Regions from separate parts of the Azospirillum sp. 11R-A genome, predicted to be linked through region 1. Evidence: predicted binding sites of a transcription regulator. Region 1 holds the regulator's gene; each other region holds the start of a gene.
The links. The regulator PhoB, encoded in region 1, activates phosphate uptake and scavenging genes when phosphate is short. The targets are predictions, from matches to a motif close to TNTCATAAAACTGTCA.
Positions count from the first base shown of each region.

Region 2: the regulator PhoB is predicted to act here: its motif matches at 2,254-2,269, upstream of VH569_RS15985 (RNA degradosome polyphosphate kinase).
Region 3: the regulator PhoB is predicted to act here: its motif matches at 3,580-3,595, upstream of VH569_RS13010 (5'-nucleotidase, lipoprotein e(P4) family).
Region 4: the regulator PhoB is predicted to act here: its motif matches at 3,486-3,501, upstream of VH569_RS04870 (DUF47 domain-containing protein).

Region 1 is NZ_JBCEBL010000006.1:168,826-176,348, forward strand. It holds gene VH569_RS11625 (ABC transporter permease) at 1-69, shown strand, start outside; gene VH569_RS11630 (Bax inhibitor-1/YccA family protein) at 216-941, shown strand; gene VH569_RS11635 (SAM hydrolase/SAM-dependent halogenase family protein) at 1,060-1,788, opposite strand; gene phoB (phosphate regulon transcriptional regulator PhoB) at 1,876-2,580, opposite strand; gene pstB (phosphate ABC transporter ATP-binding protein PstB) at 2,683-3,513, opposite strand; gene pstA (phosphate ABC transporter permease PstA) at 3,519-4,844, opposite strand; gene pstC (phosphate ABC transporter permease subunit PstC) at 4,837-6,219, opposite strand; gene VH569_RS11660 (PstS family phosphate ABC transporter substrate-binding protein) at 6,246-7,298, opposite strand; gene VH569_RS11665 (ATP-binding protein) at 7,427-7,523, opposite strand, start outside.
Region 2 is NZ_JBCEBL010000010.1:136,018-143,540, reverse strand. It holds gene VH569_RS15995 (CHAD domain-containing protein) at 1-1,545, opposite strand, end outside; gene VH569_RS15990 (SixA phosphatase family protein) at 1,647-2,165, opposite strand; gene VH569_RS15985 (RNA degradosome polyphosphate kinase) at 2,368-4,515, shown strand; gene VH569_RS15980 (Ppx/GppA family phosphatase) at 4,539-6,107, shown strand; gene VH569_RS15975 (SDR family oxidoreductase) at 6,178-6,942, opposite strand; gene VH569_RS15970 (DUF2252 family protein) at 7,373-7,523, shown strand, end outside.
Region 3 is NZ_JBCEBL010000007.1:184,036-191,558, reverse strand. It holds gene urtC (urea ABC transporter permease subunit UrtC) at 1-310, shown strand, start outside; gene urtD (urea ABC transporter ATP-binding protein UrtD) at 314-1,060, shown strand; gene urtE (urea ABC transporter ATP-binding subunit UrtE) at 1,077-1,772, shown strand; gene VH569_RS13020 (hypothetical protein) at 1,885-2,280, shown strand; gene VH569_RS13015 (hypothetical protein) at 2,468-2,620, shown strand; gene VH569_RS13010 (5'-nucleotidase, lipoprotein e(P4) family) at 2,677-3,558, opposite strand; gene VH569_RS13005 (glutathione S-transferase family protein) at 3,690-4,322, opposite strand; gene VH569_RS13000 (LysR family transcriptional regulator) at 4,432-5,331, shown strand; gene VH569_RS12995 (formylglycine-generating enzyme family protein) at 5,344-6,339, opposite strand; gene VH569_RS12990 (hypothetical protein) at 6,666-7,484, shown strand.
Region 4 is NZ_JBCEBL010000002.1:262,344-269,866, reverse strand. It holds gene VH569_RS04885 (ferredoxin--NADP reductase) at 12-785, shown strand; gene VH569_RS04880 (glycosyl hydrolase family 17 protein) at 1,021-2,802, shown strand; gene VH569_RS04875 (hypothetical protein) at 2,809-3,318, opposite strand; gene VH569_RS04870 (DUF47 domain-containing protein) at 3,588-4,232, shown strand; gene VH569_RS04865 (inorganic phosphate transporter) at 4,246-5,259, shown strand; gene VH569_RS04860 (hypothetical protein) at 5,415-5,720, shown strand; gene VH569_RS04855 (response regulator) at 5,755-7,523, opposite strand, start outside.

The sequences.
Region 1 (7,523 bases):
GCTTTCGGGTTCTATGGTACTTGGCGGGCTTTGGGCCAGCCTTCGGCGCCATTGCTTCGGAACGAGTGATTCCCGCGTCATGAAGCCGCAGGAAAAACGAATCGTGAAAGCTATTTCATCTGGAAAAACCGCTGCCGATTCCTATTGAACCGCATGGCGGACTCGCCAATATGTCCTGGCACGGGATCACCCTATTCCATCGAGGAAACCAAACCATGGCAGACCCGACCTATAACCGCTTCGCGACCGCAGGCCGCGCGACAGATCGGGGATACTTCGACGAAGGCCTGCGCCAGCACATGCTGCGCGTCTACAACTACATGGGCGCCGGCCTGATCCTGACGGGTCTGGTCGCGGCACTCGTGTCGTCCAGCCCGGCCATGATGGCCACCATCTTCGGCACCCCGCTGAAGTGGGTGGTGATGCTGGCCCCGCTGGCCTTCGTCATGGTGCTGTCCTTCGGCATCCAGCGCCTGTCCTTCGCATCGGCACAGATGATCTTCTGGGCCTATTGCGGCGCGATGGGCCTGTCGATGTCGGCCATCTTCCTGGTCTTCACCGGGGCGTCGATCGCGCTGACCTTCTTCGTCACCGCCGCGACCTTCCTGGCGATGAGCCTCTACGGCTACACCACGAAGGCCGACCTGTCGAAGATGGGCTCGTTCCTGATGATGGGCGTCATCGGTCTGGTGATCGCCGGTCTGGCGAACATCTTCTTCCAGTCGCCGGCCCTGCACTTCGCGATCTCCGCCATCGGCGTGCTGATCTTCACCGGCCTGACCGCCTATGACACCCAGGCGATCAAGGAAAGCTACGCCGAGGGCTACGATCACGAGAGCACCGGCAAGCTGGCCCTGATGGGCGCCCTGACGCTCTATCTCGACTTCATCAACCTGTTCCAGTTCCTGCTGCAGTTCCTGGGCCAGCGCAACAACGACTGAGCCTAAAGACATCCGACCCGAGACGCCTGATCGGACAAGCATCGGATCATGCGCCAGCCGCCCGGAAGCACCCGCTTCCGGGCGGTTTTCTTTTGGACGCGGTCAGTTTTGGGCCCGCTCAGGGCTCGACGGTCAGCGGGTCGCCGACCTTGAGACCCAGCACGCGGTCGGCCCGCCCGCGGTTGACGGCGATCTCCGCCAGCCCGTTGGAGTTCTCGTACCACAGCGGCTCTCCCGGCCCAACGGCGCCGAAGGTACGGGCACGGGCGATGCGGGCGCCACCGGCGGTCAGCACCGCATCGGCGGGCAGGGCGGAGGCCCGCATCCCGGTCATGGCGTTGCCGTAGACATCGACATAGACGATGCGCGGCAGTTCGTCCGGCCAGTCCGGACGGTCGATGGCGGTGGGATCGAGCAGGCTGCGCGCGACGGTCCGGCCGGTCGCGAGGCTGGCGGCGACCGGGGCGAACAGGTCGCGGCCGTGGAAGCTGGCGGACAGCCGGTCCGGGATCCAGTCGATTTTCCAGGCGTTTAACGACGTTGCGCGGCGGGCGGTCATGGCGAAGAGACCGTTGTCGGGACCGACGAACCAGCGCCCGTCGGCCTCCACCATCACTGGCCGCCGGTCGGTGCCGACGCCGGGATCGACGACAGAGAGGAAGACGCTGCCGGCCGGGAAGGCCGGGGCGTAGGCCGCCAGCAGATAGGCGGACAGCTGCGGGTCGAAGGCGGGGGCGTCGGCGAACAGGTCGATGGCCGGCACGCCGGGCGCCTGTTGCGCCAACACCGCCTTCATCTGGCCGGTGTAGGGGCCGGAAAGCCCGAAATCGGTGAAGAGCAGGATCATCGGCGGATATGAGGGCGGCATGGGGGGCAGTCTCACCAATGCTGCGGTGGTCTTGGCCCCCATCCTACCCCCATCCCAACCCTGGGCTTACATCGACTTGGTATCGAGCGCGTAGCCGGCCGACCGCACGGTGCGGATCAGGTCCAGCTCGTCCTCTTCGTTCATCGCCTTGCGCAGGCGGCGGATGTGTACGTCGACCGTACGCGGCTCGACGTACACGTCGTGGCCCCACACCAGATCGAGCAGCTGTTCGCGCGAGAAGACACGGCCGGCATGCTGCATGAAATGGCGCAGCAGGCGGAATTCGGTCGGGCCGAGGTGTACGTCCCGGCCGTTGCGGCGGACGCGGTGGGCAGCCAGATCCATCGTCACGTCGGCGAAGGTCAGCACCTCGTCGGTCATGCCGGGCGAGGCGCGGCGCAGCACGGCGCGCATGCGGGCGACCAGCTCGGTCGGGGAGAAGGGCTTGGTGATATAGTCGTCGGCGCCGGAATTCAGGCCGCGCACCCGGTCGCCTTCCTCGCCGCGGGCGGTCAGCATGATGATCGGGATGTCGCGGGTCTTGGCGTTGCGGCGCAGCTGGCGGCAGACCTCCAGCCCGCTCATCAGCGGCAGCATCCAGTCCAGCAGGACGATGTGCGGCGTCTGTTCGCCGGCGGCCAGCAGGGCCTCCTCGCCGTCGCTGGCGGTGGCGACGCGGAAGCCTTCCTTTTCCAGGTTGTACTTCAGCAGCGTCAGGATGTCGGCCTCGTCCTCGACGATCAGGACGAGCGGCTTCAGGGCCGCATTCATGGTGGCTCCGTTCACAGCGCGCGTCTCGACGTTAACCGGCATGGCACAGCCTTTTCAACAAAGGAGGGAAGAGGGGCGGGCGTCAGGCACACAGAGCGGATCTCAACCATAGCGGCCGGTGATGTAGCCCTGGGTGCGCTCGTCGCGCGGGTTGGTGAAGATTTCCTCGGTGTCGTCGCACTCCACCATCTCGCCCAGATGGAAGAAGGCGGTGCGCTGCGACACGCGGGCGGCCTGCTGCATGTTGTGGGTGACGATGACGATGGTGTAGTTGGCCCGCAGCTCGTCGATCAGCTCCTCGATGTGGGCGGTCGCGATGGGGTCGAGCGCCGAGCAGGGCTCGTCCATCAGGATCACCTCGGGGCTGACGGCGATGGCGCGGGCGATGCACAGCCGCTGCTGCTGGCCGCCGGACAGGCTGGTGCCCGGTTCGCGCAGCCGGTCCTTCACCTCGCCCCACAGCCCGGCACGCTTCAGCGAGGTCTGCACCACCTCGTCCAACTCGTCCCGGCCGGAGGCCAGCCCGTGGATGCGCGGGCCGTAGGCGACATTGTCGTAGATCGACTTCGGGAAGGGGTTCGGCTTCTGGAACACCATGCCGACGCGGGCGCGCAGCTGCACCGCATCGACCGCCTTGCCGTAGACGTCCTCGCCGTCGAGCGCGATCCGCCCCTCGACCCGGCAGCCCTCGATGGTGTCGTTCATCCGGTTCAGACAGCGCAGGAAGGTCGACTTGCCGCAGCCGGACGGGCCGATCAGCGCCAGCACCCGGTTTTCCCGGATGTCGAGGTCGATGCCCTTCAACGCCTGCTTGGCGCCGTAGAACACCTTCACCCCGCGGGCGGTCATCTTGTTGGGCAGCGCGGCGCCGGAGCGTTGACCGGGACGGTCGTCGGCGCGGGGCCGCAGCTTCAGCGGGTTCTGAATGCTCATGACGCTCACCACCGTCTCTCGAAAATCTTGCGCAGGATCACGGCCGCGCCGTTCAGCAGGATCAGGACGCCGAGCAGGATCAGGATCGCCGCCGAGGTGCGCTCGGTGAAGGCCCGCTCCGGGCTGTCGGCCCACATGTAGATCTGGACCGGAAGCACCGTGGCGCTGTCGGTCAGCCCGTGGGGCACGTCGACGATGAAGGCGACCATGCCGATCATCAGCAGCGGCGCCGTCTCGCCCAGCGCGCGGGCCATGCCGATGATGGTGCCGGTCAGGATGCCGGGCATCGCCAGCGGCAGCACATGGTGCAGCACCGTCTGCAACGGCGAGGCGCCGATGCCCAGCGCCGCCTGACGGATCGACGGCGGCACCGCCTTCAGCGCGACGCGGGACGCGATGATGATGACCGGCAGCGTCATCAGCGCCATCACCAGCCCGCCGACCAGCGGGGCGGAGCGCGGCATGCCGAAGAATCCCAGGAACACCGCGAGGCCGAGCAGGCCGAAGATGATCGACGGCACCGCGGCGAGGTTGTTGATGTTCACCTCGATCAGGTCGGTCCAGCGGTTCTTCGGCGCGAACTCCTCCAGATAGACCGCGGCGGCGATGCCGGTCGGCACCGACAGCGCCATGGTCACCAGCAGGGTCAGCAGCGAACCGGCGATGGCGCCGCCGATGCCGGCCTGTTCCGGCTCCCGACTGTCGCCGGCCGTGAACAGGGTGGTGTTGAAGCCCTGCGCCAAGGCGCCGGAGGCCAGCAGCGCGTCGGCGGCGGCGACCTTGGCGTCGCCGATCCCGCGCTCGCTCTCCGGCAGGTCGCGGCGGTAGGCGCCCTTCACCAGCTGGTCGATCTGGTCGTCGGCGCGGACCCAGACGGTCTGCGTCGTGCCGGCCAGCGCCGGGTTCTTTGCCACCATCGCCTCCAGCTCGTAGGGCGCGCCCGACGACAGCAGGTCGTTCAGCACGCGGCGGCCGGCGCGGTCGGTCACCTGGGGGAACTGGGCGTAGAGCGCCCGGCGCAGCAGGGCGGTGTAGTTGCGGTCGGCGACCTCCGCCGGGTCGAGCGTCACCTCCAGCCGGATGCGGGCCTCCAGGAAGGCACTGGCACCCTTGGCGACGATGGATCCCAGCAGCAGCACCAGCATCAGCGCCGCCAGCGCCACCGCGGCGGCGCCGGCCAGCCGGAAGCGGCGCTCCGCCGCATGGCGGGCGCGCAGGCGGCGGGCAAAGGCCTCGCTGCGCAGGCGCGACTTCGGCGCGGTGGAGGAGGCAGGGGCAGGGGCGGAGGAAGGCGTCACGGCCGCCGCGTCCCGCTCGACGAGGTCAGTCATATTTTTCCCGATAGGTCCGGACCACCCGCAGGGCGACCATGTTGAGGCAGAGCGTGACGAGGAACAGCACGAGGCCAAGGCCGAAGGCCGACAGCGTCTTCGGGCTGTCGAACTCCTGGTCGCCGACCAGCAGCGTGGCGATCTGGGTGGTGACGGTGGTCACCGCCTGCAACGGGTTGGCGGTCATGTTGGCGGTCAGGCCCGACGCCATGGTGACGATCATCGTCTCGCCGATGGCGCGGCTGACCGCCAGCATCACCGCGGCGACGATGCCCGGCAGCGCCGCCGGCAGCACCACCTGCCTGATGGTTTCCGACTTGGTGGCGCCGAGGCCGTAGGAGCCGTCGCGCAAGCTCTGCGGCACCGCGTTGATGACGTCGTCCGACAGCGAGCTGACGAAGGGGATGATCATCACCCCCATGACGATGCCGGCGGCCAGCGCCGATTCCGAACTGACGTCCAGCCCCAGCGCCTCGCCGACCGAGCGGACGAAGGGCGCCATCGTCAGCGCGGCGAAGAAGCCGTAGACCACGGTCGGGATGCCGGCCAGGATCTCCAGCGCCGGCTTCAGCCAAGTGCGCACGCCGCGCCCGGCATATTCCGACATGTAGATCGCCGCCATCAGCCCGACCGGCACCGCCACCAGCATCGCAATGACGGTGATGAGCAGCGTGCCGGCGAACAGCGGGATCGCGCCGAAGGAGCCGCTGGAGCCGACCTGATCGGCCCGCATCGCCATCTGCGGGCTCCAATGGGTGCCGAACAGGAAGTCGAGCGGCGAGACGACGCTGAAGAAGCGCAGCGCCTCGAACAGCAGCGACAGCACGATGCCGACCGTGGTCAGGATGGCGACCAGGGAACAGACGACCAGCGCCACCCGCACCACCCGCTCCACCGCCGGGCGGGCGCGCAGGTCCGGGCCGATGCGCCGGCGGCCCCAGGCCAGCCCGGCGACGGCAAGGCTGGCGCCAAGCGCCAGCAGGCTCCAGCCGGCGAGGTCGCGCAGGGCGGCATAGCGGCGCGCCGCCTCGACCACCAGCGGATCGGCCTCGCGCCCGGTCGAGATGCCGCGGGCGAGGTTGAGGATGTCCGCCTTCAGCAGGGCGACCGACTGGCCGTCGCCGGTGGTCAGCCGCTCCGGCAGGGCCGACAGCACCAGCTGCATGGCGAACCAGCCTTCCGACGCCGTCCAGGCGACGAACAGCAGCAGCGCCGGCAGCCCGGCCCACAGCGCGACATAGACGCCGTGATAGGAGGGGACCGAATGCAGCTCCGCCACCCGGCCGCCGACGGACGCCGCCGCCCGCGACCGGCCGATCGTGAAGCCGATCACGGTGAGCAGGGCCAGGATCAGGGCGAGGAGGGTCAGCTGCATGCGGGTCGCTCAAGAGGAGAAGTTGGTCAGAACTGGAGCGGCGTCAGGTTGACCGCCTCGACGCGGGCGGCGTCGCGCAGCGCCTTCGGCTCCGGGATCAGGCCCTTGTCGACCAGATAGCCGTCGTCGCCCATCGCCCGTTCCGACGTGTATTCGCCGATGAACTCGCGGATGCCGGGGATGACGCCGGCATGGGCGTTCTTGACATAGATGTAGAGCGGGCGGGCCAGCTCGTACTTGCCGGCGGCCACCGTCTCCGCCGTCAGCTCCACCCCGTCCATCTTCGCCGACTGCAAGGTGTCGCGGTTCTGGTCGAGGTAGCTGTAGCCGAAGACGCCGAAGGCGTTGGGGTTGGCGAGCAGCTTCTGGACGATCAGATTGTCGTTCTCGCCGGCCTCGACATAGGCGCCGTCCTCGCGAATGGTCATGCAGGCGCGCTCGCGCGCCTTTTCGTCGGGGACGGCCTTGGCGACCTCGGCCAGCTTCCTGCAGCCTTCCAGCATCGCCAGCTCGTTGAAGGTGTCGCGCGTCCCGGAGGTGGGCGGCGGCCCCAGCACCTCGATCGCCGCCTTGGGCAGCGACGGGTCGATGTCGGACCACAGCTTGTAAGGATTGGCGACCAGGGCACCGTTCACCGGCACCTCCTTCGCCAGCGCCTTCCACAGGAGGACGGTGGACAGCGACACCGGCGCCGCCTTCCGGGAGGAGGCCAGCGCGATGCCGTCATAGCCGATCTTCAGCTCGGTCATCGTGGTGACGCCGTTGCCGGCGCACTGGTCGACCTCCGACCTCTTGATCCGGCGCGAGGCGTTGGCGATGTCGGGATGGGCCGGGCCGACGCCGGCGCAGAACAGCTTCAGCCCGCCGCCGGTGCCGGTCGATTCGATCACCGGGGTCTTGAACTTGCCGATCTTGCCGAAGGCCTCCGCCACCGCGGTGGTGAAGGGGAAGACGGTGGAGGAGCCGACCGCGCGGATCTGGTCGCGCGACTGCGCCCAGGCCGGGGCGGCAAGGCCGAGGGCCAGGGTCAGGGTCAGGCCCAGGGCGGTCGCGGCGACAACATGGGTCCGGGTGGTCACGGGTGCCCCTCCTTGAGGAAACGGAGACTGGTCCAGCGGAATGGCGCGGACCATAGACCCGGAGGGCGACCGATTGATTACGTTTTTATGACGCTTTCATGACAGCGTCACAGAGCACCCCGCCTCTCTCACACCCCGCCATATCCCCTCTCTCCCCCGGGGAGAGGGTTAGGGTGAGGGGGAAGCGCGGCGGCCCTTCCACGAAAATCCTGACGCGTCTCCCCC
Region 2 (7,523 bases), on a different contig from region 1:
TTGGCGCTCAATCCAGGCGGCCACCGCGCCGCCCGTCTTCGGATCGGCGCCGGTCAGCGATGCGAGCATGCGGGCGCTGGTAACGGCGTCCTGATCGGCGTCCAGCGCCGCCTGCAACTGTTCCAGCGCCGCGAAGAAGGGCAGGGTGGCCGCCTCCGGATAAAGTCCCCGGAAGAAATCGGCGGTATAGCGCAGCGTGCGCAGCCGCCGGCGCAGCTTGTCGCGCCCCTTGGCATCCTCCGGCGGTTTCGCCGGCTTGCCGAGCTTCGCCATGCGCGCAGACAGCCAGCCGCCGGCAAGCGTGGTGACCGGCGCCGACAGCACGGCCCGCCGGTCGGCGTCCGCCTCCGACATCCAACGGCCATGCTCCAGCCACGCGGCGAGGCCGAGGACCGTGTTGGTGCAGCCGGGCGCCAGAATCGCCGCCATCGCTTCGCGTGCCGGACCGGCCCCGGCGGAGCGGGCCAGCGATTCCAGCCGCTCCAACGCCGTGCGGTCGATGCCCGGGGCCGCCTTCGGATCGGCAAGCAGAGGAGCGAGGACGCCGGACATCAGCACGTCCCAGCCGCGCGCCGGTCCCAGCCTCTTGGCGAGCCCCCGGCTTTCCTCGACCAGCCGGTCGGCTTCCGGCGCGGCGATCAGCGGAGCGAAGAGGCGATGGGCGGTGCGCAGCCGGCGAAGCGCCACGCGCATGCGGTGCAGCCCCTCCACGTCGCCGCCGGCCAGCGCACAGGACTCGTTGGCAAGGAACTGGCGCAGCGCCTGACGCAGGATATGGCGATAGGCCTCCGCGACCGTGGTCAGCGGCGACAGGCCGAGTGGTTCGGCTTCCGCCGGTCCCGGCGCCCTGCCGGTGACCATCCGCAGGCCGGCCTCCGCCTTGCTTTCGGTGCCGATGCGCATGGGAATGGCGGATTGCAGCATCAGCGCCAGATCGAACAGGCTGGCGACCTTGCCGGCCTTCAGCTCCAGTTCCACTTCGCTGATTGGCAGGGAGTTGCCGCCGGCATAGACGCCGCCGTCATCGACGGCCAGTTCAACCGCGGTCAGCGGATCGGGGCGCAGCAGCAGAGTGGTGCGCCGGAAGTCGGTGATGAACAGGCAGTCCAGTGCATCGAGCGCCGCCGCCGGCACCAGCCCGGCGACGCTGGGATCCGTCAGCACGCCGACATCGACCGCCTCTCCGGCGACGACCCACTCCCATTCCCGCCGCACGGCGACGGCGGCCGAATCGCCGGGGCTGGCGCTGTTGACGGTCTTCAGGGTCTGGACGAAGCGGTCGCCCTCCTGCCGCACGCGCAACGCCACCCCGTTGGCGGCGAGCTTGAAGTCGGGCGTGTCGAAATAGGCGGTGCGCAGCCTTTGGGTCGCTGCCGGGCCGTCGGCAATCGCCAGCAGCCCCGGCAGCGCCGCCACCCGTGCCAGATCCGCCGTCGCCGCATGCAGCTTCAACTCCACCTCGCGGAACGTCGATGCGGCCGGCTGCGCGTCGGGTCCGGGCTGCGGGCTGTTGGGCGGTGCCGTGGGTGGGCTGACGGGGGTCAAGGGGCGGCTTCCTCCCGAATCCGGCCGGGGCACGGCCTTGCGGCCGAACTGGCCTGGAGCGTATCAGGTGGATCCGTGGATACTCCAACCGCCGCCGCAGGTTAAGAGAGTTTACGCGGCTGCACAAAATCCGCCAGCCGGCCGGCGCCCATCTCCAGGTCGGCCCAATGCAGCGTCTCGAAGACCAGAACGGCGCAGGCGCCGGTCGGGAACTTGTCGGCCAGATCGTGGCGGAGGCCATGGTCGCCGCTGCCGGTCAGGGCGTTCGCCAATTCGTGCAGGTCTGGATTGTGCGCCACCAGCATCAGGCCGGTCGCGGAATCGGGAGCGTCGCGCAGCCTTTCCAGCAGCGTGTGGGAGCCGCACAGATACAGGCCGCGTTCATGCTCCACCGGCGGATAGGGCGTACCCATCGCCGTCATCACCCGCTTGCGCGTTTCCACGGCCCGCACGGCGGTCGAACAGAGCACGAGGTCGATGTGCGCGTGATGCCTGGCCAGATAGGCGCCGACCAGGGTGGCCGCCTTCTCTCCGCGGGCGTTCAACGGGCGGTCATGGTCGCCCAGCGACGGATCGTCCCAGGAGGATTTGGCATGGCGCAGCAGGAACAGCGTCTTCATGGTGGAAATCGGCCGGCAGGGGAGGGGCGAGGGGGCAGGCGGCGGGATCGGCGAGGCGGGAAGAGGTCGCAGTGTTTAACCAAATGGGAGTCCTGAAACCGTAACGCATATGGGATACTCTGTCTGCCCACCATATAACCGTCGTCGGCATGGTTCAAAGCCAAGCGCCGGCGTTCGGGATTTCACGATTTCAGAGGTCGACGTGACGCATCTCCAGGAACTCGATTCGGTCGGTATCGAGCCAAACGCCCCGGAACGCTTCATCAATCGGGAGCTTTCGTGGCTGGCCTTCAACCAGCGCGTCCTGGACGAGGCGGCCAACCCGAATCATCCGCTTCTGGAGCGGCTGCGCTTCCTGTCGATCTCCGCCAGCAACCTCGATGAATTCTACATGGTCCGCGTCGCCGGCCTGAAAGGGCAGGTGGCCGCCGGCGTGAAGACGCCCAGCCCTGAGAATCTGACGCCGGCCCAGCAACTGGTCGCGGTGAAGCAGCGCATCGCCGCCCTGATGGAGAGCCAGCAGGCCACGTGGCGTTCGCTGAAGGGTGAACTGCGTGGCGCCGGCATCTCGGTCGTCGATCCGGCCGACCTCAGCGAAGGCGAACTGGACTGGCTGGAAGCCAAGTTCCTGGACGATATCTTCCCGATTCTGACGCCCATCGCCGTCGATCCGGCCCACCCCTTCCCCTTCCTGCCGAATCTGGGATTCTCGCTGGCGCTCCAGCTGCATGACCCGGTCAAGGGCCGGCACATCGACGCGCTGGTGCCGCTGCCGACGCAGCTTGAGCGGTTCCTGCGCCTGCCGGGTTCGGACATCCGCTTCATCCAGTTGGAAAAGGTGGTGATGCAGTTCATCGACCGCCTGTTCCCTCCGTTCCAGGTCAAGGCGCACGGCGTCTTCCGCGTGCTGCGCGACAGCGAGATCGAAATCGAGGAAGAGGCGGAAGATCTGGTCCGCACCTTCGAAAGCGCGCTGAAGCGCCGCCGCCGCGGCAGCGTCATCCGGCTCGCCACCGACAGCGGCATGGCCGCCGACCTGCGGGAGTTCCTGCGGCATGAGCTGAACGTCGCGTCGGACGATGTCTTCATCCTGGATGGGCTGATCGGCCTGACCGACACCAAGCTGCTGATCGTCGACGAGCGGCCCGATCTGGTCTTCCGCCCCTTCAACGCCCGTTTCCCGGAACGGATCCGCGATTTCGGCGGCGACTGCTTCGCGGCGATCCGCCACAAGGACATCGTCGTCCACCACCCGTACGAGTCGTTCGACGTGGTGGTGCAGTTCATCCGGCAGGCGGCGCGCGACCCGCAGGTGGTCGCCATCAAGCAGACTCTCTACCGCACCAGCAAGGACAGCCCGATCGTCGCCGCGCTGATCGAGGCGGCGGAGGCCGGCAAGTCGGTCACGGCTCTGGTCGAGCTGAAGGCCCGCTTCGACGAGGAGGCGAACATCCGCTGGGCGCGCGATCTGGAACGCGCCGGCGCCCAGGTGGTCTACGGCTTCGTCGATCTGAAGACCCACGCCAAGGTGTCGCTGGTGGTGCGGCGCGAGAAGAAGGCGCTGCGCAGCTACGTCCATTTCGGCACCGGCAACTACCACCCGATCACCGCGAAGGTCTACACCGACCTGTCCTTCTTCACGTGCGACCCGGCGCTGTGCCACGACGCCGCGGTCATGTTCAACTTCATGACCGGATACGCCACGCCCAAGGTGCTGGAGAAGATCGCCATCGCCCCGATCACGCTGCGCCAGCGGCTGTCGGACCTGATCGAGGCGGAAATCGCCCATGCCGTCGCCGGCCGTCCGGCGTCGATCTGGGTGAAGCTGAACTCCCTGGTCGATCCGGTCATCATCGACAAGCTGTACAAGGCCTCGCAGGCCGGCGTTCAGATCGACATGATCATCCGCGGCATCTGCTGTCTGCGTCCGGGGGTGAAGGGGCTGTCTGAGAACATCCGGGTGCGCAGCATCGTCGGCCGCTTCCTGGAACATGGCCGCGTCATCTGCTTCGGCAACGGCCACCCCATGCCGAGCAATCAGGCCAAGATCTTCATCTCCTCCGCCGACTGGATGACCCGCAATCTGGACCGCCGCATCGAGACGCTGGTGCCCATCGAGAATCCGACAGTGCACGAACAGGTGCTCGACCAGATCATGGTCGCCAACATGAAGGACGATGCAAGCACCTGGAAGCTGGGGCCCGATGGCGTGTACCATCGCATCAAGGCTGGCCCCGATGCGTTCAGTGCCCATAATTACTTCATGACCAACCCCAGCCTGTCCGGCCGGGGCAGCGCGCTCAGCAATAAGCGCACGCCGCCGCGGCTGATGCTGCACACGGTGTCCTGAGGGCGGGTGACGGGAGCGAGAGTATGAACATTGAGAAACGCGCCGCCGCCAATTTCGGCGAGCTGGGGCAGGCGGTCGGCAGCGCTTCAGGCGTTGCGACCGCCGGGGAGCGCGTTGGAGACCGGGTGGGTGTGATCGACATCGGGTCGAACTCCATCCGTCTCGTCGTCTACGATGGGCTGACCCGCTCGCCGCTTGCCCTGTTCAACGAGAAGGTGCTGTGCGGTCTCGGGCGCGGCGTGGAGAAGGCCGGCGTGCTGAACCCCGACGGCGTCGCCCAGGGGCTGGCGGCGCTGGAACGATTCGCGACGCTGGCCCAGGGCATGCGCGTCGGCCGGCTCGACGTGATCGCCACCGCCGCCGTGCGCGATGCCCGCGACGGTGCCGCCTTCGTCGATGCCATCCGACGCCGGGCCGGCCTGACCGTCCGCGTCATCAGTGGCGAGGAGGAGGCGCGGTTGTCGGCCATGGGCGTGCTGTCGGGCACCCCCGGCGCGGACGGTCTCGTCGGCGATCTCGGTGGCGGCAGTCTGGAACTGGTCCCTCTCGACCGCGGCGTGATCGGCAGGCAGGTGACTCTGCCGCTCGGCCCGCTGCGGCTGATGGAGGTCGGCTCAACCAAGGGCGGCCCGGCCAAGATGATCGACCAGCATCTGGAATCGCTGCCCTGGCTGCCGGCGATGAAGGGGCGGCCCTTCTACCCGGTCGGCGGCAGCTGGCGCGCCATTGCCAAGCTGCATATGGAGCAGTCCGGCCACCCGCTGCACATCATCCACCACTACACCATCCCCTCCGCCGACGCGCGGGAGTTCACCGGCCTGATCGGCCGGCAGAGCCGCTCGTCGCTGGAGAAGATGGCGGGATCGCGCCGCCGGCTCGACACGCTGCCTCTGGCCGGGCTGGTGCTGGAACGGCTGCTGCGCATCGCCCAGCCGTCGAAGCTGGTCTTCTCCGCCTACGGCCTGCGCGAGGGGCATCTCTATTCGCTGCTCTCGCCGGAGGGGCAGCGCGAGGATCCGCTGATGGCGTCGGCCGCCGATTGGGCGCGACGCTTCGTGCGGATGGGCGATCCGGCCTTGCTGATGTCCTGGACCGCCGGGCTTTTCGCCGGCGAGGACGACAACGCCATCCGGCTGCGCCATGCCGCCTGCCTGCTGAGCGATGTCGGCTGGGCCGACCATCCCGACTACCGGGCGGAGCATGCCTTCCTGCGCGTGCTGCGTTATCCGTTCCCGGCGCTGGACCATGACGAGCGCGCTTTCCTCGCGCTTGCCGCCCATGCCCGCTATGCCGGCACCATCGACGTGCCGCTCACCGCACCGGTGCGGACGCTGGTGAGCGAAGGGCAGGGCATGAAGGCGCTGGTTCTGGGTCTGGCCCTGCGCCTTGCCCACACGCTGTCGGGCGGCGCCACGGCCTTGCTGGAGCGCACGAGCCTGAAGGTCGGTGATGGCCGCATCGTGCTGACCCTGCCCGACGACGGCAGCGTCCCGTCCGGCGAAGCGGTGCAGCGCCGCATCGACGCGTTGGCCAAGGCGATGAATCTCAAGGGCGATGTGGTCCAGCCGCTGCGGCCGCAGGCGGCGGAGTAGGGCCGGAGGAATAGGGCAGGGCCGGACGCCGGTGAATGGCATGCGGCCCTGCCCGTTCATGTCCGGGTGATCACGTCCGGGTGATCGAAACGCCGCCGTCCACCAGCAGCGCGGTTCCGGTGGTGAAACTCGACGCGTCCGACGCCAGGTAGAGCGCCGATTGCGCGATCTCCCGTGGAGTAGCAAGGCGTTTCAGGGCGTGAAGCCCCTGGACGAAGGCCAGCGCCTCCGGCGTGTTCGACACGGCCCGTCCCATCGGCGTATCGGTGCCGCCCGGCAGCAAGGCGTTGGCGCGGATGCCCTGCGGTCCGTATTCCGCCGCGATCACCTGCGTCAGACCGATCAATCCGGCCTTGCTGGCGGCGTAGGCGGCCATTCCGGGAAAGCCGACGGTATGGCCGACGAAGGTCGAGGTGAAGATCAGCGATCCGCCGCCGCGGGAAAGCATCGCCGGAATCTGGTGCTTGGCGGCATGGAAGGCACTGGTCAGGTTGGTATCGATCACCTCGTGCCACATCTCCGCCGTCATTTCGGGAAGCGGAACCTGCGCGCCGGTGGTGCCCGCATTGTTGAAGGCGACGTCCAGTCCGCCGAACCGGCGGATGGCGGTTTCGACCGCGGCGCGTGCGACCTCGGCATCCGCGACAGTGCCGGCCACGGCGACGGCATCGCCACCATTGCTCCGAATCTCGTCCGCCAGCCGTTCCAGTTCGTCACGCCGCCGGGCCACCAGAACCAGTTGCGCGCCGTGCTCGGCGAACAGCAGCGCCGCCTCGCGCCCGATCCCGGAACTGGCACCCGTGACGATTGCAATCTTTCCGTCCAGCTGTTTCATTGCCATTCTCCCATGCGGTGAATGGCCCGAAAGTCGCGAAACCGGTCCGGTTCGGGCTATCCGATTCTTGCTTTCGAATTCGCAAGGCCAAAGCGGACAGTAGCGGCTTTATTTTCCATAACCTAACTTATGTGTTTTTTGCGTGTAGGCGCAAAGTCAGAATGTCAGTCCCTCGCAACATAGAAGTGTCAGTCTTCCGTCGGGTTTTCGACGGCTGGGAGTCTCAAGCCCAAGCCCGTCTCACTGACACTCCTATTTTGCGCAAACCACTGACACGCCCGGTCGCAACATCATTCGCTCGCTTGGGATGGTTCCCAAGAACATGCCCCGTAAGCATGCATGGCTGGGTCGTTGTGGGTTGACCGGTTGCGGCATGGCGGATGACCGATGCGTTGCCCATTTCCGGCCTCGCAACTTCGGATCCGGATGGATGATGTCGTCGAATAACCAGCCCACCCCGCCCGATCAGCGCCAAGCGGTCCTGTCTCAGCGCCGAAATCTCAAGATGGCCGAATCCGCTCACGCCTATGTGCGCGGCAGCACCGTGAAGTTTTACGAATGGCTGGAGCAGTCCAGCGGCC
Region 3 (7,523 bases), on a different contig from region 1:
CGGCATCATCAACCCGTCGGAGTTCGCCCCGGCCAGCTCGATCGAGGCGGTGATCTGGGTCGCCGTCGGCGGGCGCGGCACGCTGGCCGGCGCCATCCTGGGCGCGGTGCTGGTCAACATGGGCAAGAGCTATTTCACCGGCGCCCTGCCGGAGCTGTGGCTGTTCGCCCTTGGCGGCCTGTTCGTGGCGGTGACCCTGTTCCTGCCCAAGGGCCTGCTCGGGCTGGGCGCGCAGCTGAAGGCGAAGCTGCCCGGCCGCAAGACTTCCGCCCTTCCCAACGCCCAGCCTGCCGACCAGAAGGGAGCCTGACCCATGAGCGCGGAATCGACCCTTCTCTATCTCGACGGCGTGTCGGTCAGCTTCGACGGCTTCAAGGCGCTGAACGGCCTGTCGCTGGTGATGATGCCCGGCGAGATGCGGGCGATCATCGGCCCCAACGGCGCCGGCAAGACGACGATGATGGACGTCATCACCGGCAAGACCCGTCCCGACACCGGCACCATTCTGTTTGAGGGCGACACCGACCTGACCCGCCTGCGCGAAGCGGCCATCGCCAACCTCGGCATCGGCCGCAAGTTCCAGCGCCCGACCGTCTTCGAGCCGCACACGGTGTGGGACAATCTGGAACTGGCGCTGAAGGCGCCGCGCCGGCCGCTGAAGACGCTGACCTACGCCATCAGCCGCGACGACCGGGCCCGCATCGAGGAGATCCTCGACATCACCCGCCTGTCCGCCCTGCGCAGCCGGCAGGCCGGCAGCCTGTCGCACGGCCAGAAGCAGTGGCTGGAGATCGGCATGCTGCTGGCCCAGGACCCCAAGCTTCTGCTGGTCGACGAGCCGGTGGCGGGCATGACCGACGCCGAGACCGAACAGACCGCCGAACTGCTGTGCAGCATCGCCGGCAAGCATTCGGTGATCGTGGTGGAGCATGACATGAGCTTCGTCCGCGCGCTCGGCGTCAAGGTCACCGTGCTGGCCGAAGGCTCGGTGCTGGCCGAAGGCTCGCTGGACGCGGTCAGCGCCAATGCCCAAGTCATCGATACCTATCTCGGCCGCTGACGGGAGACCCCCAGTAATGTTGGACGTTCGTTCCCTCGATCTGCATTACGGCGCCGCCCAGGCCCTGCGCAGCGTTTCCATGAAGGCCGAAATCGGTAAGGTCACCTGTCTGGTCGGCCGCAACGGCGTCGGCAAATCCAGCCTGCTGCGCGCCATCGTCGGGCTGAAGCCGGTGTCGGGCGGCTCCGTCGGCTGGGACGGCGCCGACGTGACGAAGATGGCGCCGGCCGACCGGGCGCGGCGCGGCATCGCCTATGTGCCGCAGGGCCGTGAGATCTTCCCGCTGCTGACGGTGCGGGAAAACCTGCTGACCGGCTACGCCCCGCTGCCGCGCGCCCAGCGCTCGATCCCCGACGAGGTGTTCGAGCTGTTCCCGGTGCTGAAATCCATGCTGGAGCGCCGCGGCGGCGACCTGTCGGGCGGCCAGCAGCAGCAGCTTGCCATCGGTCGCGCCCTGGTGACCCGTCCGCGCCTGCTGGTGCTGGACGAGCCGACCGAGGGCATCCAGCCGTCGATCATCAAGGACATCGGCCGCGCCATCTCCTACCTGCGCGACAAGGGCACCATGGCGATCCTGCTGGTCGAGCAGTATTTCGACTTCGCCCGCGACCTTGCCGACGATTGGGTGGTGATGGAGCGCGGCGAGGTGATGCTGTCCGGTCCGCGCAGCGGCCTGGACGAGCGGGAGGTCCGCAAATACCTGACGGTATAACACCGATGGCATGGCGTTCCGGCCGGTGACGGGCGGAATATCCGCGGTCCCATTGCGTCCTTGATCCATCGGGCCTGCCGTCCGGCGGGCCTGTTTCGGGAGGAACTGCGCAATGAAGTCCGCACTCCGTATCGCCGCTGCCGCCATCGGTCTGGGGGCCGTCCTGTCCGGCGCCCCCGCTTTCGCTCAGGACAAGGAACCGGCCATGACGGGCAAGACCGCGATGGGTCCCGTCCTGACCGACGCGAAGGGCATGACGCTCTATGTCTTCGACAAGGACGGTGCCGGCAAGTCGGCCTGCAACGGGCCTTGCGCGACCAACTGGCCGCCGCTGATGGCTCCCGCCGCCGCCAAGCCGATGGGCAAATACAGCGTCGTCACCCGCGACGACGGAAGCCGGCAATGGGCCTACAACGGCAAGCCGCTCTACAGCTGGGCCAAGGATGCGAAGCCGGGCGACACCACCGGCGACGGCGTGAACAACGTCTGGCACGTGGCGAAGCCATAACGTTCGGGGTATCGCGGGGCCGTGGTTACTGTCGTCCGGCGCCACGGCCCTGCCTTCGCCGGGAGTATACTTATCCGGTCGAGGTAATGCGCAAACGCCGACTTCGCAGGCTGCGCTCTTTAAAGGTCGTTAAGGATCCGAACCGCATGATGACCTCAACGCCATCTTGCTCACGGAGCCGCAGGTCATGTCGATCTACAACGCCGCCTCGTTCGAAGCCGCCCCCTCCGCCGAACCGAAGGTCCGCAAGATGAGCGGCCTGCCGCGTCTGGCGGTCTGGACCGTCATGATCGGCACGCCGTGGCTGCTGATCGTGGAAGCGGTGCGCCTGATCTTCTGAAGGTCAACGCTCCAGGCCCGGCGCACCGTCCTTTCAAGCCGTAATTGGGCAGGCCGTTATTGGGCCGGTGCCACCCAGGGCTCCAGCGCGCCGATCTTCCTGGCCCGCTTCTCGTCTGCCGACAGTTTGAAATTATGCCCGAAGGGCGCGCTCTCGAACGAGCCGTAACCGGGATTGGCCAGCATCAGCCAGTCGCGCCCGAAATGCTCCTTCGCCGCCTCGAACGCCTTCAGACGGTCGGCCTCGCTGCCGTTGTAGGCATCGCTGAAGTCGCCGAAATTGTCGCCGAACAGCAGGACGATCCGGTACTCCTTGGCGATGTAGGCGCGCCGCGTTCCCTTCGCCGAACCCCAGTCCGGCTTTTCCTTCGACATCAGGAAGGTATCGACGTTGCCGCCCATCGGGAAGCCCAGCGCCTGCGCGTTGCGGCGGGTCGGCTCTTCCTGGTCGGCGTTGCGGTTGGTGACGTAGAACACCTTCACGCCCTTCGATTCGGCGTATTGGGTGAACTCGACCGCGCCCGGCACCGCCGTCGCCTTCTCCGCCTTCACCCAGGCATCCCAGGTCTTGGGCGAGAAATCGCCGTTGGTGGTGACCAGCCCGGCCTGATAGGCGGAGTTGTCCATCGCCGTCTCGTCCAGGTCCAGCACCACGGCCGGCGGCAGATCCTGGTAGTTGCCGGTCTGCTCCGTCGCCGCGGTCCAGGTCTTTTCGGCCAGCGCCTTGTCCAACTGGATCCTGCCCAGCGCATAGACCGCCAGCGAGTTCGCCTTGTATTCGACCGACCGCTGCATCCACAGCTCGGCGTTCAGCAGATCGCTTTGCGGCACCGGGCCTTGGGGAGCCGGGTCTGCCGCCAGGGCGGACCCGGCCAGAAGGGAAAGGGCAACCGCACCGGACAGCAGCGACCAGCGCCCGGAACAGGCGGAATTGCGCATCGACTCAATCCATCCATCAAGTGTCATGGAACTGTCATCGAAGCACAGATTCGGGTGCTTGGCGACGGTCCCGTGACGCTTGCGTCACCACGTCCAGAAACGCTTGCGTCATGGTATCCGGCGGTGGGTCTTCAGGCCGGCTGGGGGATGGCGCTTTCCGGCATCGGGCTCAGCGCCGGGATCGCCTCCACCCGCTCCAGCCAGCGCCGCACCGCCGGATAGGGGGCGAGCGGGATATGGCCTTCCGGGGCGCGGGCGACATAGGCGTAGCAAGCGATGTCGGCGATGGTCGGCCGCTCCGCCGCCAGCCAGTCGCGGGTCGCCAGATGGTTGTCCATGAAGCGCAGCAGGCGTTCCGCGACCCTCTGCGCGTCGGCCAGCGTCCCGGCCCCGCCCCACAGCGTCAGGATGCGCGCCAGCGCCGGCCCGAAGCGCAGGTCGCCGGCGGCGACCGACAGCCAGCGCTGCACCTGCGCCGTCTCGTCCGGCGCCTTCGGGTTCCACAGGCCGGAAGCGTCGTAGCGGTCGGCGAGATAGACGAGAATGGCGACCGAGTCCGGCAGGACGAGATCGCCGTCGACCAGCACCGGGATCTGTCCGAACGGGTTCAGGGCGAGGAAGGCATCCGACCGGCGAAGCTCGGCATTCGCATCGACATAGCGATAGGGCAGGCCGAGGATGTTCAGGAAGGCTTCGACCCGGTGGGCATGCCCCGACAGCGGTGTGCCGTACAGCGTGATGGCGGGATCGGTGCTGGTGCCCATGACAAGGCTCCCTTCTCTGTGGATCGCGGATGCCCACAGCCGACCACTTGCGCCGCTTCGCAGGAATAGGCTTTGATGAAAAGGAACTCTTTCAGGAATTGGAAGAATTATGGACCGGCTGGATGAACTGACGATCTTCGTCGCGATCCTGGAGACCGGCAGCCTTGCCGGTGCGGCCAAGCGGCTGCGGCGGTCGGCGCCCGCCGTCACCCGCGCGCTGTCGGGGCTGGAGGAACGGTTGGGTGTGCGGCTGATCGAGCGCACCACCCGCAACCTTGCCCCCACCGATGCCGGCCGGCGGCTGGCCGAGCAGGCGCGCCGGCTGCTGGCCGATTACGACGAGGCGCTGGCCGCCACCGGAACCGACCGGCCGATGCGCGGGCGGCTGCGGGTCACCGCGCCGGTGATGTTCGGGCGCAAGCATGTGACGCCTCTGGTCCTCGATTTCATGCGGGAGTTTCCGGACATCCGCGTCGAGCTGACGCTGTCCGACGGCAACCTCGACCTGATCGAGGAGGAGCTGGACGTGGCGATCCGCATCGGCCCGCTGCCCGATTCCGGCCTCGTCGCCCGGCGGGTGGGGCAGGTCGGGCGCTTTCTGGTCGCCAGCCCCGGCTATCTGGCGCGGCGCGGCACGCCGTCGATGCCGGAGGATCTGTCCGGCCACGACATCATCCTGACGACGGCCCGGCCCGGTCCGCCGGACTGGCGCTTTCTGATCGATGGGCGGGAGCGGGTGCTGCGGGTGACGCCGAAGCTGGCGGTCAGCCACATCGAGCCGGCGCTGCTCGCCGCCCGTGACGGGCACGGCGTCGCCCGCCCGCTGTCCTATCAGGCGGCGGACGACCTCGCCGCCGGCACGCTGGTGCGCCTGATGCCGCACGCCGAGCCGGAGCCGCTGCCGGTCCATGTCGTGGTGCCGACCGCAAGGCTGATGCCCGGCCGGGTGCGTGCCTTCCTCGACCATGCGGTGCAGGGCCTGTCGGCGCTGGAGGTTCTGCGCAGCTGATCCCCAGCTTCCTCAAGGATCGCGGGCGACGCGGATGCCGTAGGCGGCATAGCCGCTCTCCGCCGCGTCCACCCGGCGCACGGCGGAGCGGACATAGCGCGGGTTGCTGTGCCATGACCCGCCGCGCATCGTCCGCTGCGAACAGGTCGCTGCGGACCGGCCGTCCGGGGCGCAGTCCTCCACCCACTGCCAGACATTGCCCAGCATGTCGTAAAGGCCGAAGCCGTTGGCGCGGTAGCTGCCGACCGGCGACGTGAACAGGGCGCCGTCGCGGCAGTTCGCCACCTCCCAGTCGGTGAAGCGGTCCTTGGCCGACAGGTCGGCGACGTTCGCCGCATCGCATCCCCGGGCCGGATCGTCACCCCACCAGCGCGCGGTCCGGGTGCCGGCGCGGGCCGCATATTCCCACTCCGTCTCCGTCAGCAGGCGATAGCGCTTGCCGGTCCGGCGGCTGAGCCAGTCCACATAGGCCTTGGCGTCGTACCAGCTCACGCAGACCGCCGGGTCGTTGTTCGTCTGCGCGAACCCCGGCCGGCGCCAGGAGAAATGCCAGCGCGGCAGCAGCTCCGTCTCGCCGGCATAGCCGCGGCAGACTGTCCGTGGCCGATAGCCGCTGTCCTGGATGAAGCTGGCATATTCGGCGCGGGTGACCGGATATTTGCCGACGGCGATGGGATGTTGGACCGACGCCGGGGTTTGCGTCGGCTCGTCGGGAAACCGTTCCGTCTCCGTCGCCGGGGAGCCCCGGAGATAGCTGCCGGCGGGGATGGTGACCAGGACGGGGGCGTCGGGATGGTCCCAGACCTCGCGCGCCGGGCTGCCCGCCTGCCAGACATGGAAGGTTGCCAGCCTTTCGGTCCGCCAGCCGGTCAGATCGTCCGGCTCCACCCGGCGCCAGCCGGCCAGGGCCGTCAGCATCAGGATGAGGACGACGACCGCACCGACGGAGCCGGGCAGGGTGACGGTCATGGCGGGGATGTCTCTTGCGGAGGTGCCGGTGCGGATCATGGAGCCATTTCCCCGCAGTGCGCCGCGTCCGGCAACCGCGCGTCCGTGTCCCGGTCGGGGCACTTCCAGCCGCTACCCCAACCGGTATTGGGGCACCACAGCCGAAGGTTTACCCCTTCGCAGTATGGCGCATTCGGCTCCGGCGACCGCGCCGCCGGCTGCCGAGCCGTTTTCTGCATTCATGGTGGCCGGGAAGGACGGGCTCTTTCCCGGCCATCGCTCTGTTGCAATGCAGCATTCCCGTTGCGTCCGGATTTTGCCCGGTGACGAGTCGGGGGAGTTTGCCGTAAGAAACTTGGCGGGGTTTCAAAACGGATGGTTCGCCCGTGCTTCGATCGGTCTCTTTCTGCCTGTTCATCGCCGCGGTCGGCGGTCTTGCGGGCTGCACCTCCGACTATTCTCCCAACACCTACGCCTCCAGCGCGGTTCAGCAGGCCAACAAGGTCGAGCCGGGCATCGTCGTCGGCTTCCGTCAGGTGGCGATCAGCGCCAACGGCACCGTCGGCGCCGTCAGCGGCGGTGCGGCCGGCGGCATCCTGGGGGCGCAGGTCGGGACGGGCGGCATGAACGCCGCGCTCGGCACCGTCGGCGGCACGGCGATCGGCGGTCTGCTGGGCACGGCGATGGAGCACATCGCCGGCGATACCAACGGCTGGGAATACATCGTCCGCAAATCGAACGGCGAGCTGCTGTCGCTCACCCAGAAGGAACCGCAGCCGCTGCCCATCGGCCAGAAGGTTCTGGTCATCACCGGCAGCCAGGCCCGCATCGTCCCCGACTATTCCACCCCCGCCGATCCCGAGCCCGCGAAGACCGATTCGGCGAAAGCCGAACCAGCCAAAACGGAGACGGTCCGCCCGGAGCCCCCGAAGTCGGACATCAAGGCGGTGCCGCTCGCCCCGCCCGCCGAGACGGCCCCCGCCGCTGCCCCCGTCGCTGCCTCCGCTCCGGCCGAGCAGTCCGCCACCGGTCCGGCGCAGCCCGCCAGCGGCGGTGGACCGGTCCGCCTGACCGCCCCCACCGACAATCCCCCTGCCGGCCCGGCACCCGCCGCTCCCGCGGCAGTGGCGGAACCGGCAGCGGCGACCCCCGCCTCTCCCCCCGCTTCGTCCTCGGCCCCGGCGGAGACCAAGCCGGCCGAGTAGCACCATACTTGTCCGAATGGACGGGATGGCGCACAGTCC
Region 4 (7,523 bases), on a different contig from region 1:
GGAACGCCCAAATGAGCAATCTGATCAAAGAGCGCGTGCTGACCGTTCACCACTGGACCGACACGCTGTTCAGCTTCACCACCACGCGCGATCCGTCCTTCCGCTTCCTGCCGGGGCAGTTCACCATGATCGGGCTGGAGGTCGAAGGCCGGCCCCTGCTGCGTGCCTACAGCCTCGTCAGCGCGCATTACGAGGAGACGCTGGAGTTCTTCAGCATCAAGGTGCAGGACGGCCCGCTGACCTCGCGGCTCCAGCATCTGAAGGAAGGCGACACGCTGCTGGTGAACCGCAAGGCGACCGGCACGCTGATCGCCGACAACCTGCTTCCCGGGCGGAACCTGTATCTGCTGAGCACCGGCACCGGACTGGCGCCGTTCCTCAGCATCATCAAGGACCCGGAGATGTACGAGAAGTTCGACCGGGTGATCCTGACCCACGGCACCCGCACCGTGGCGGAGCTGGCCTATGACGACCTGATCCACCACAGCCTGCCGGAGAACGAGTTCTTCGGCGAGCAGGTGAAGGAAAAGCTGCTCTATTACCCGACCGTGACGCGCGAGCCCTTCCGCAACCAGGGCCGCCTGACCACGCTGATGGAAACCGGCAAGATTTACGAGGACCTCGGCCTGCCGGAACTGGATGCCGAGAAGGACCGCGTGATGATCTGCGGCAGCCCGGCCATGCTGGCCGAGACCACCGCGATGATGGAAAAGCGCGGCTTCGTCATGGGCACCAACGGCGAGCCGGGCGGCTTCGTCATCGAAAAGGCGTTCGTCGAACGCTGAAGCGAGCGGTGAAATTGGGGGCGGGGATGCAATTTCCCACGGAATAAACGCCCCCGTCCGCCGGTTTACCAATCCGTGACGAAGGCACGTCACTCAATCCTTGACCGACTGGGCGCGCCTCCTTTGGGGGGCGCGCCCATTTTCTGTCCGTGTCCGTGAATAAAATCGCCGTCCGGCCTGTTGGTGCGACGGTCACCGTTCAAACCGTCAAGCCTTTGGTGTAGACATCCCGCCCATGCGCCTGATCCTCATCCTTGCCGCGATGATCGTCGCCGGCCTCGCGAATCTCGCCGTCTGGTCCCTGCCGAACCTGCCGGTGCCGCTCGACCCGCCACCCGGCGGCAAGCTGCGCAGCGTGTCCTTCGCGCCCTTCCGCGACGGGCAGAGCCCGCTGACCGGTGTGCTGCCCTCCACCGCCCAGATCGAGGAAGACCTGGTCGCGCTGGCGCCGCAGGTGGCCGGCATCCGCACCTACACCTCGCTGGAAGGCTTGCAGGTGGTGCCGGAACTGGCGCGCAAGCATGGCATGCAGGTCACCATGGGGGCATGGCTGTCCTCGCGGACCGACAAGAACGAGGCGGAGATCGCCTCGCTGATCGACCTCGCCAACCGCTATCCCGACATCATCACCCGCGTCATCGTCGGCAACGAGGTGCTGCTGCGCCGCGAACTGACGCCGGAGCAGGTCGCCGGCTACATCGACCGCGTCAAGGCGGCGGTGAAGCAGCCGGTGTCCTATGCCGACGTGTGGGAATGGTGGCTGAAATACCCGCAGATCGCGGACCATGTCGATTACCTGACCATCCACCTGCTGCCCTATTGGGAGGACGTGCCGGCCGGCGTCGAGGCGGCGACCGAGCGTATCCGCCAGAGCTACCGCACCATCGCCCACCGCTTTCCGGGCAAGCCGATCCTGGTCGGCGAGACCGGCTGGCCGACGCAAGGCCGCTCGCGCGGCGCCGCCGTGCCGGGGCTGGTCAACAAGGCGAAGTTCGTCAACGCCTTCGTCCGCATGGCCGAGCAGGAGGGCTTCGACTACAACGTGATCGAGGCCTTCGACCAGGAATGGAAGGCCAAGCTGGAGGGCACCGTCGGCGGCCATTGGGGCCTGTACAACGCCGACCGCACGCCGAAATTCTCGCTGGCCGGGCCGGTCGTCGGCAATGTCGCGTGGCCCTGGCTGTTCGCGGCGTCGAGCGGGCTGGCGCTGGTGCTGCTGGGCGGGTTGGCGCTGCTGCGCCGCCATGTGCCGGGCTCCGGCTGGGCGGTGCTGATCCTGCTGGCGCAGGCGCTGTCCACCCTCTATGTCCGCGCCGCCTTCCTGGCCGAGCATGGCAAGCATTACTGGCAGGACACCACGCTGGCCGTGGCGATGCTGGCGCTGACCGCGGCGCTGGTGCTGGCGGTGCTGCTGACCGCCCACCGCACGCTGGCGAGCGGCGGTCTGGCGAGCGAGCCGCTGGTCGGCCTGCGCCACGCCCGCCCGGCCCTGACCCGCACCGAGCGGGTCGGACGGTGGAGCGCCGTGGCGCTGGGCGTCGCGGCGCTGGTCTGGTCGCTGCTGATCGTCTATGACGGCCGCTACCGCGACTTCCCCAACCCCTATCTGCTGATCCCGGCTGTGGCGCTGCCGGCGCTGGGCCTGATCCGTGCCGCCCGCCGGCCGGTGGGGACGGAGACACGCGGCGCTCTCGGCATCGCCAGCCTGTTCCGTCCGGCAATTCCCGTCGCCGACGGCGCGCCGCGTGGCCTGTGCGGCGCCGTCCGCCGCCTGCCGATCGAGTCGGTGCTGGGCTTCGGGCTTCTGCTGGCGGCGCTGCTGACCGTGGTGGCCGAGGGCTTCGTGCCGCTCGAATCGCTGATCTACGGCCAGCTGCCCTTCATGGAGGCGCTGCACGAGGTCGACTGGACCAAGCCGAACTGGGAAGCGCTGGGTTGGGCAGCCCTGCAGGTCCTGCTGGCGCTGCCCTTCCTGGCCGGGGTGTGGAGCGCCCGGCGTCCGCTGCGGCGGATCTGATCCAGATCAGGTCTTGATCAGCCCGTCCTGCTTCGGCGTCTCCGGGGCGGGGGCCGGAGCGGCGGGCGGCGTCAGCTGCCAGTTGTCCAGGGCCCGTTTCAGCGCGTCGAGCCCGGCGCCGGCCGAGTTTTTCGCCTCGTCCGCCGCGCGGGTGATGGCGGCGCAGAGGTCGGCGCGGCGCTTGGGATCGTTGCGGCTTTCCTCCAGCGCGCGGCCGACATCGTCGGTCGTGCCGCCGCCCTTGGCGTCGGGCGGCACCGCCTTCGGGTCGATCCCCAGCAGCGGCAGCAGATATTCACGCCCCTTCTCGCGCGCCACCGCCGCGGCCTTGTCGCCGAAACGCTCCGCCGCCGCGACCCCGGTGTCCCAGGTGCTGAGCGCGGCCGAGACGGTCGGGCTGCACCGGCCGGCCGGGTCTGCGGGCGGAACCGTCTGGGCATGCAGCGGGGCGGCGCTCAGCAGCAGCACGGCGAGTGCCGGCACGGCAAGGCGGAAGGCGGGGGGTGGGCACGTCATGGGCGGAACCCTGCGGTCGGGGAAGGGGCTTCGGGTGAGATTTGGGAAGGCGGCCGGCGGCTTTCCATGGGGTCTGCTCAAGGGGGCCGGCCCAACTGGTTTGCCGGATTGGTTGGAGGGGTGAAAAGCGGCGATGTGCCGCAACCTGTGGCGATTTTGCTACCAAATGACTGTTTCATGACCTTTACATGACATGCCGCCGCTGCACCGCACCGCGAAGCGTGCTAAGAGCAGCGCCAAACCATTCAGTCTACGCGAGTCACCGTCCCATGCTGCTGCGCGCATTCCGTTCGCTGATGCCGAAGGAGGAACGCTTCGTCGACCAGTTCGTCGAGCAGGCCCGCCACATCGTGGCAGCATCCATCGCACTGGAAGCGGTGATGGATTCCGGACCGGACGACCGCGTGCAGAAGGTCGCCGCGCTGAAGCGGGTGGAGAAGGACGCCGACCGCATCGCCAAGGATGCCGGGCGCGACCTGCATCGCGCCTTCATCACCCCCTTCGACCGCTCGGACATCCTGTCGCTGATCAACGCGCTGGACGACGCCATCGACCTGATGGACGAGGTGCCGCGCCATGCCGGCCTCTATGGCATCGAGGCGTTCGACGAGCCGATGCGCCGCTTCGTCGCCCTGATCCGCCAGCAGGCTGACGTGCTGGTCGAGCTGATGCCGCTGCTGGGCTCCATCGCCCGCAACGCCGAGCGGATCGACCATCTCTGCGGCCGGCTGTCCGACATCGAGGACGAGGCCGACGACATCCTGCGCAGCGCCTTGCAGTCGCTGATCGCGGAGAAGCCGGACATGATCGCCTTCCTCGGCCGGCGCGAGCTGTACGAGATGCTGGAGGCGGTGACCGACCGGTGCGACGACGTCGGCGACCTGGTCGCGGGCATCACGCTCGATCAGGTCTGAGGCGGCCCCGATCATGGAGGCCCTGCAACTCGGCCTGCCGGCGATCGCCGTCATCGTTCTGGTGGCGCTCGCCTTCGACTTCATCAACGGCCTGCACGACGCGGCGAACTCCATCGCCACCGTGGTGTCGACCCGCGTGCTGTCGCCCAAGCTGGCCGTCCTTTGGGCGGCCTTCTTCAATTTCATCGCCTTCCTGTTCTTCGGCCTGCATGTCGCCACCACCATCGGCACCGGGCTGGTCGATCCGCTGGTGATGGACCCGGCGGTGATCCTGGCGGCGCTGGTCGGCGCCATCGGCTGGAACCTGATCACCTGGTATCTCGGGCTGCCGTCCTCCTCCTCGCATGCGCTGGTCGGCGGCATCGCCGGGGCGGGCATCGCCAAGGCCGGCTTCGGCGCCATCATCGGCAGCGGCTTCACCAAGACGGCGGTCGCCATCGTGCTGTCGCCCGGCATCGGCCTCTTGCTGGCGCTGTTCCTGATGCTGGTGCTGTCCTGGGCGCTGCGCCGGGCCGCCCCCTTCGCGGTCGACCGCCAGTTCCGGCACTGGCAGCTCGTCTCGGCGGCGCTGTACAGCCTGGGCCATGGCGGCAACGACGCGCAGAAGACGATGGGCATCATCGCCGTCCTGCTGTTCAGCCAGGGCATGCTGGGCGATACCTTCCACGTTCCCTTCTGGGTCATCATCGCCTGCCAACTGGCGATGGGGCTGGGCACCATGATGGGCGGCTGGCGCATCGTCCGCACCATGGGGTCGCGCATCACCGACCTGAAGCCCTACCAGGGCTTCTGCGCCGAGACGGCGGGCGCCATCACGCTGTTCGGCGCGACGTGGCTGGGCATCCCGGTTTCGACCACCCACACCATCACCGGCGCCATCGTCGGCGTCGGCTCCGCCCGCCGGACCTCGGCGGTGCGCTGGGGGCTGGCGGGCCGAATCGTCTGGGCCTGGGTGCTGACGATTCCCGCCTCCGGCATCGTCGCCTGGCTGTCCTACCTGCTGGTGGCCAGCGTCCTGCACCCGTAAGGGCCTCGATCCGGGGGGAGAACACCCTGTGAACGAGGGGGCGGACGAGGGGGCGGATACCGGTACGATCGGATAAGCCCTTCGTGACGCAGCCCGCCCTTGACCCGCAAGGGCGGGAACGGCAGGATCGGTCCGGTGGAGACAGGATACCGGTCATGCCGCATATCGAACGCACCGACCAAGGTGAGCAGTATGTGCTTCCCGGCACCGAACGCCGGACGGTCCCGGGCTTGCCCTATGCGGCGGAAGCCGACGGCCAGCTGACCCTGCATTTCTACGCCCCACCCGAGAAGACGGAACGCCGCCCCCGCCCGACCTCGGCGCGCGCGCTGTCCTCCACGCCCCTGCCGATGGCGCCGCTGCCTGCCAATCAGGCGGAGCCGGTCGTGACCGACGCCACGCCGCAAAGCCTGTTCGGCCGGCGTCTCGCCCATTTCCCAAGGGTGTTCGAGCAGCCCTGACCGGAGCAGCCCTGACCGGCTAGAGAGCGGGCCTTCAGGCGGCGCCGGTGCGGCTGCGCCCGGCAGCCAGCGTGCGGGCGATCTGACGCAACAGCAGGTCGCGCTCATAGGGCTTGCCGATGTGCCCGTTCATGCCGGCGTCACGGCAGTCGCGCCGCTCCTCGTCCGACGAACCGGCGGTCAGCGCCAGGATCGGCAGGTCGCCGCGCGGCGGCGGCATGGCGCGGATGATCCGGCTCGCCTCCAGCCCGTCCATCTCCGGCATCTGCACGTCCATCAGCACGAGGTCGTAGTCGCCGGCCTTCACCGCCTCCACCGCCGCGGCGCCGTCGGCCACCAGATCGATGCGGTAACCGCTGTCCTTGAACAGCGCCGCCAGCAGTTCGCGGTTGATCGACAGATCCTCGGCGATCAGCAGGCGCGGCGGTCCGGCGGGGCGGGGAGTGGGCGGGGCAGGGGGCTGAGCAGGGGGCGGGGCAGCGATTGCCTGGGCCGCCATCGCCTGGGCCTGGGGTGCCGCTCCCACCCGCCGGCCGGCGATGCGGGCAAGCTGCCGGCGCAGATCCTCGATGGAGAAGGGCTTGGCGATCATCGCCACGTTGGGGCCGAAGCCGGCAGGCGTACCGACGGCATGGGCGGCGAAGCCGGAGGCCAGCAGAACCGGCAGGCCCGGGCGCATGCGGGCGGTGTGCCGGGCCAGTTCCGTCCCGTCCATGCCCGGCGGCATGACGACGTCGCTGAGCAGCAGATCGAGCTTTTCCGGCCCGTCCAGCACCACCAGCGCTTCGTTGGCGTTGGTCGCCGCGATCACCCGATGGCCCCAGCCGCGCAGCAGACCGGCCACCATGTCGCGCACGGTCGGATCATCGTCCACCAGCAGGATCGACAACGGTCCGGACGGCGGCGGGGACAGCGCAGGCGCCAAGGGCTGGGCCAGGGGCTGTGCGGGGACGGTGAGGGATGGGGCGATGGACGGGCTGGCGGCAGAGCTGGCGGCAGAGTTGGTGGCGGGGGCCGGCCGGGCCGGCGGTGTCGCCGGCATGCCCAGCGCCTCCGCCGGCAACAGGCGGTTCGCCGGCAGCCGCACCGTCACCGTGGTGCCGACGCCCAGCGTGCTGCGCAGCGCCAGCGTGCCGCCATGCAGTTCGACCAGCCGCTTGGTCAGCGGCAGGCCCAGCCCGGCGCCCTCGACCCCGCGGTGGTCGGCACTCTCGACACGGGCGAAGGGCTCCAGCACGCGATCCAGATCCTCGGCCGGGATGCCCAGCCCGGTGTCGGTGATGCGGATCACCGGCGTGCCGTCCTCCAGCAGGGCGGACAGCGTCACCGATCCGCCCGACGGCGTGTATTTCACCCCGTTGGCGATCAGGTTCAGCAGGATCTGGCGGATGCGGCGGTCGTCTCCGCGTAAGGCGCCCACCGCCGGCGCCACCACCGCCGACAGCAGCACGCCGGCGCGCTCCGCCCGCGGGGTCAGCATGCGGACGGCGAAATCCGCCGCGGCCTCCAGGTCGCAGTGCCCCTCCTCGATGGTCAGCGCCCCGGCTTCCGCCCGCGCATGGTCGAGGATCTCGTTGATCAGCTCCAGCACATGCTGGCCGCTGTCGCGGACATTGGCGGCATATTGCCGGTAGGACGGCGTGCCGACCGGCCCCTCCGCCTCGCGGGCGATCAGGTCGGCGAAGCCGATGACGGCGTTCAGCGGTGTGCGCAGCTCGTGGCTCAGCCCGGCCAGGAACTCGCCCTTGGCCCGGTTGGCGGCCTCGGCGGCCTGCCGCGCGCTTTCCGCCATGTCGCGGGCAT